2 regions of the Paenibacillus sp. FSL H8-0548 genome follow, and region 1 is predicted to be linked to the other one. Evidence: predicted binding sites of a transcription regulator. Region 1 holds the regulator's gene; the other holds the start of a gene.
The links. The regulator Rex, encoded in region 1, represses fermentation and respiration genes when NADH is low (regulators of the CRP and FNR family bind a similar motif). The targets are predictions, from matches to a motif close to TTGTGAAATATTTCACAA.
Positions count from the first base shown of each region.

Region 2: MHI37_RS30160 (DUF1641 domain-containing protein) is a predicted target of Rex. The motif match lies at 1,775-1,792, and genes of this name have one in related genera.

Region 1 is NZ_CP152049.1:4,094,497-4,097,634, reverse strand. Features, by position in the region: gene dinG (ATP-dependent DNA helicase DinG) at 1-955, shown strand, start outside; gene MHI37_RS17480 (redox-sensing transcriptional repressor Rex) at 952-1,608, shown strand; gene MHI37_RS17475 (amidohydrolase) at 1,589-2,890, shown strand; gene MHI37_RS17470 (DUF5590 domain-containing protein) at 2,923-3,138, shown strand, end outside.
Region 2 is NZ_CP152049.1:7,138,993-7,142,130, reverse strand. Features, by position in the region: gene MHI37_RS30165 (NAD(P)/FAD-dependent oxidoreductase) at 28-1,209, opposite strand; gene MHI37_RS30160 (DUF1641 domain-containing protein) at 1,246-1,686, opposite strand; gene MHI37_RS30155 (MGMT family protein) at 2,105-2,431, shown strand; gene MHI37_RS30150 (MerR family transcriptional regulator) at 2,493-3,138, shown strand, end outside.

The DNA.
Region 1 (3,138 bases):
TTGGATTGAAGCGAACAATGTGTATCGCTACCGTTCGGTGCAATTGTATGGTGTTCCTGTAGACGTTAGTGCTCAGCTACAAAAGTACTTTTTCGACGTCAAGGAAAGCATCGTTCTAACGTCTGCAACGCTAACCGTTCAAAAATCATTTCAATATGCAGCAGAGCAGCTTGGATTAGTAGGGTATGAAGAGCTGGGGAGATTAAAAACAGTGCAGCTGCCATCTCCCTTTAATTATAGAGAACAAGCGCTTGTCGTCATTCCAAGAAACTTCCCTATCTTAAAGGGAGCGGCTGTAGATGACAAGTATATGGAAATGCTCGTAAATTCTCTTGCAGACTCCGCTAAGGAAACGAAAGGCAGAATGCTTGTGCTGTTCACTTCCTATCGTATGCTCAAGCAGGTTTACGAACCGCTTAAAGAGAAGCTGAGCATGGCAGGCATTCAAGTTTTGGGTCAAGGTATCGACAGCGGAAATCGGACAAAGCTTACAAGACGTTTTAGACAAACGCCGGAATCGGTACTGCTTGGCACGAGCAGCTTCTGGGAGGGCGTAGATATTCCAGGAGAAGCGCTAATTTGTTTAGCTATTGTCAGGCTGCCATTCCAACCGCCGAATCATCCATTAGTAGAGGCGAAGGCAGAGATGCTTCAGCGGCAAAAGCAAAATCCTTTCATGAAGCTGTCCATCCCACAAGCTGTCATTCGCTTTAAGCAAGGCTTTGGGAGATTAGTGCGGACAACGCAGGATAAAGGCATCGTTATTATTTATGATACTAGAATTATTGATACTTTTTATGGAAAGCACTTCCTGTATTCTTTGCCTGGTCCCAAAATCGAAACGATGCATAGTGATCAAATGGTGCTGCGAATGCGGGAATGGCTTTCGGACGGAAATCATGCTGAACCGCTAAGCATAAAGGAAGCGTCCAGTGTAGAGGAGGATAAACGATGAAGCAGACGAAAATATCGGAGGCTGTTGTGAGAAGGCTGCCGATTTATCTTCAAGTATTAAACGAAATGCATAGTCGTGAAATTCAAACCATTTCTTCACAGGATCTAGGCGTTAAGCTTGATTTGAATCCCGCTCAAATTAGGAAGGACCTTGCCTATTTTGGCGAGTTTGGCCGTAAGGGCGTAGGATATGATGTCGTATATCTGATCGAGAAGATTCGTCAAATATTAAAGGTTGATCGGACAATCAAGGTTGCTTTGGTAGGGGCCGGCAACCTTGGTCACGCTTTGTGCAATTATAATAAATATTCGAAAGATAATATGCAAATTACGGCTGTATTCGACGATCATCCAGACAAGATCGGATCGAGTATTAATAATTTGACGGTTCAACCCATGAGTGCGTTAATCCAAACGGTTTCTGAGCAGAAAATTCGCATAGGCATTATTACTGTGCCCGCTCATGAGGCGCAAAGTGTTGCGAATCAGTTCGTAAATGCAGGTGTGGAAGGGATACTTAATTTTGCACCTGCTATTTTGCGCGTACCGGACGAAATCAGAATACAAAATGCCGATTTTACGAAGGAATTACTTAGCTTGGCATATTATTTAGTGAGAGAGGGAGAGCTGAACAATGAGTCAGATTTGGATTGAAAATGGATTTTTTGTAACGATGGATGACGCAAAGCCTTCATTTAAGGGACATATGGTTGTGACGAATGACCGTATCACATACATAGGAACGGATGCGCCGACAGAACTTTCAGAAGGGGTTCTGAAGATTGACGGAAGCAAGCTTGCTTTTATGCCTGGTCTTATTAATACACATGGACATGCGGCGATGAGTTTGCTGCGTGGCTATTCGGATGATCTAAACCTTCAAGTATGGCTGGAGCAGAAGATGTGGCCGATGGAAGGGAAATATGTTGATCAAGACACTCGTGCAGGAAGCGCTCTTGCGATTGTTGAAATGCTGCGTTCAGGGACTACGGCTTTTGTTGATATGTATGATCGGATGGACCAGGTTGCACAGATGGTTGAGCAAAGCGGAATTCGCGGCGTTCTAACTAGAGGTGTAATCGGTCTATGTTCTAAGGAAATTCAAGATGCCAAGCTTTCAGAGGCAATTGCATTCGCACGCGATTGGAACGGGAAGGCTGATGGCCGGATTACAACGATGATTTCGCCTCATGCTCCGTATACATGTCCGCCAGAGTACATCGAACGTTTCGTTCAAGCGGCACATGATTACAATTTACCGCTGCATACTCATATGTCTGAAACATTATTTGAAGTCGAGCAAAATGTTCGTGATTACGGTGTTCGTCCGGTTGAGCATTTGGATCGCCTAGGATTCTTCTCTCGTCCCAGCTTGGTTGCTCACGCTGTTCATTTAAATGATGAAGAAATTGAGATTCTTGCCGCTAAAAATGTTGCCGTATCTCATAATCCTGTAAGCAACCTTAAGCTTGCAAGCGGTGTAGCGCGTGTACCTGATTTACTTCGTGCTGGAGTTACCGTTTCCCTTGGTACAGACAGCGTTGCCAGCAACAATAATTTGGATTTATTTGAAGAAATTCGTTTTGCTGCGCTGCTGCATAAAGGTGTTTCCGGAGACCCTACAACTATTCCCGCTCTAGAAGCGTTAAAAATGGGTACCGTTTATGGGGCAAAATCGGTTTGGCAGCAGGACAATCTCGGAAGCTTGAAGGCAGGCATGAAGGCTGACTTTATAGCTATTGATATCGAGCAGCCGCATTTTTATCCTAAGACGGATATGATCTCCCATTTGGTTTATTCAGGCTCGGGCAGAGATGTTAAGCATGTGTGGGTGAATGGACAGCAGGTATTGAAAAATGGCGAGTGCACGTTACTTGACGAGGAGAAAATCCGCTATGAGGCTCAAGCGAGCTTCGAGCGCTTGCTGCAGAACTAATGCGCGCTACAGCTAGAAAACGCCGGTCGTTTATGACAATGCAGCGCTGGCTGTTTGCTGTCGTTGCGAGTCTAATACTAATCTTCACTGGTGTCTTTGTATACTTTAGAGATATTCAACAGCCACAATGGCTAGAGGCTAAGGAGGCAAAGCAGCAGGCCACTCAATTTGCTGACCTTGCCAGTGTCGAAAAGGTTTATCGTCATATTTGGAATAAAGAAAGCTGGATTGTTCAAGGCAGCAATCAG
Region 2 (3,138 bases), 3.0 Mb from region 1:
TTGCCCTCCTGCTTTGTTTTTTGTATATTAGTGTGCAAGCGCGAATAGGCCGTGGATATGCGACAGGTAACGAATGTTGCTTGCTTCCTTCATAAGGGATGCAGGCAAGCCTTTCAATTGTGTCGAGTTTCCGCCGATCGTGCCTACGCCGTCTTTGCGTCCAAGGCTTCCAAGTGTACCTGAGAAGACCGGTACAAATTTATCCATAGCGCCACCTTTAATTTGAACCGCTAGGTTGTAGCCTACCGTTTCGCCCATTTGCCAAGCAAGCTGGGCCGTTGGCGGGTAAGGACGTTCGCCGCCCTCTGGGAATACAACCGCACAGTCGCCAGCTAGGAATACATCAGCGTGGGAAGTCGATTGAAGTGTAGGTGTAACCGTTGAACGGCCACGATCCTCTGCAAGGCCGCTGCTGCCGACAACAGGGTTGCCTTTTACGCCGCCAGTCCAGATGATTGTGCTGGATTCAATCGTACGTCCATCTTTAAGTGATACCGTGTTTTTAGTTGCTTCTGTAATCGCTACGCCCGTTACGAACGTTACGCCGCGTTTCTCAAGGCTGGTTACCGCGCGATCGATCAATACTTTCGGGAAGATTGGCAGAACGGCAGGGCCAGCTTCTACGCAATATAGCGAAATGTCATTGAAGTCGATTCCTTTGCTGCGGCAAACCTCAGGAAGTCTGTCAGCGAATTCGCCAACAAGCTCGACGCCAGTCAAGCCGCCGCCGCCAACAACGATCGTTGCATCCGCTTTGCTGCCTGATTTTTTGTAAGCGTCAAGGCGATCCTCAACATGCTTGCGGATGCGGTTAGCATCAGCAACGGATTTAAGAACAAGGCTGTTCTCTTCCAGTCCTGGGATACCGAAGTAGTTCGTTTCGCTGCCTAGGGCAACGACAAGCATGTCGTATTTTTGAACCTGACCGCTTTCTAGAACCACTTGTTTTTCATTTGGTTTAATTTCTTTAACCGAATCCACGATGATATTAACGTGTTTATCGCCTAACAGCTTGTTAAGTGGAAGAGCTACCGCTTGCTCAGCGATGGAATCCCCTGCAAGTCTGTGCAGCTCGGTAATAATTTGGTGCGTAGGATAACGGTTAACGATTGTAATGCTTGCTTCTGCTGCTGTCAAATGCTTACGTGCTGTTAGAGCAGTAAGAAGACCGCCATAACCGCCACCAAGGATCAAAATTTGCTTAGACATGTTTATCCTCCGTTCGTTCTATAAGTATTAGGTGTTTTAAACGTTTTCGTTTTTACGTTCAGACAATACGCTCAAGAAAGCTTGCGCAAAGCGTAGCGTTTTTTGAACTTCCGGATCTTTCAGCATTTTCAACATAGCGAACAGGCCAACAGACGAATTAGCAGCCTCTTGTGAGCGTTCACCAGCTTCAATAGCTGCTGCAGCAATACCTTTTGCTTTTTCTTGAACCGGTTTGACGAATTCACCAATACCTTGAGCGAAATCGTTGATCAATACTTTGTCTGTAGCGATGCCTTGTGCGAAATCATAAGCTTTGGTCATCAAAGTAACCATTTCAGCTAATTTAGGAAGGCTGTCCACGAGCACAGTCAACGACTCTTGAACCTCCGGCTTCATTAACTGATCAAGTACATCTAGTGTTTGCTTTTCTTCCACGAGGCTAGCTGCGACCTCTTGTCCAGCAGATGGTTGTGACATAATAGAATGTCCTCCTTTACGCAAATTTGAAAGTAAGTTGTGGTCTCAATTGTGTCAGCCGCTAAGGTAAGGCTGTACTCTCGAAAGATTGTTACACTTTTCACATAGTTTTTCAAAAAATGTCTATGCGCAGTTAACAGCCTTAATCCCCGGATAAGGAGAAAGATGAGGTAGCGAGTATGACGTAATCGGATTCAAACCCTTTGTGTCTATTCTACATCGTTTTCATGAAAAGTTAAAAAGAAATTTATAACTTTTACAAAAAATATTTCTTTTTTCGCCAAATGACGCTCAGCCCCACGAATTTTGTCGGATTTCAGCGTTTTCATGACATTAAATTGTCATAATTACCACATATTATGGTCATCGGACTTATAATTAAATACAAAAGAATCTGAGCAGAGAGGGAATAAAACCTATGCAGCCTTTTACGCTAAGAGTTATTGAAGTCATAAAATCCATTCCTGAGGGCTCCATCATGACATACGGACAAATTGCGGAGCAGGCTGGTAGCAGAAGAGCGGCTAGACAGGTCGTGCGGATTTTACATTCCTTAAGCGGTATTCATAATCTACCCTGGCACCGGGTAGTTAATGCAAAGGGTGAGATTGCCATTCCAGATGAAGAGAGTCGTTATATGCAAACCGTTATTTTACAAGGGGAAGGTGTAGAGGTTAGCAAGGATGGACGGGTCGATGTGGACAAATACCGCTATTATCCTGTGAATGAGGAAGAAATTTTCTAATGCTAATTGACTCTCACGCAACGTGATACCCTATAGTGATGAATAAGGGAGGTGAGCATCCATGAAAGTAAAGGAAGTTGCAGATTTGGTCGGGATCAGCGTGCGCACGCTGCATCATTATGATGAGATTGGTCTCCTTAAGCCAGGTGAAATAACGGAGGCCGGCTATCGTCTTTATTCCGATCAGGAGCTGGAGCGTCTTCAGCAAATTTTGTTCTTTCGTGAGCTGGACTTTCCTTTGAAGAAAATAAAAGAAATACTCAGCAGCCCTGCCTTTAACAAAGAGGAGGCGCTTCAGCTTCAACGCAGAATGCTGCATAGCAAGCAGCGCCAGCTGGAGCAAATGATCCGAACGATTGATCGGACGATTCTACACATGAGAGGAGAAATTGTAATGACCAATGAACAGAAATTTGAAGGCTTTAGCTTTGGTAGCAATCCCTATGAGCAAGAGGCTCGCGAGCGCTATGGAGATGAGAGCGTAGATAATTCCAAGGCTCAAATAGGTAAAATGACTGAAAAAGAGCAAGCAGATTTGGCAAGCGGTATGAATGCGATCTACTTCAAGCTGGCAGCGCTTCGCAACGATCCACCAGAGTCGGAGCAATCACAGGCAGCGATACAAGAGTGGTACAACTATTTGAATAAATTAGGCAGCTATTCGCTGGAAGCGTTCAAGGGGCTCGGACAAATGTATGTAGAGGACG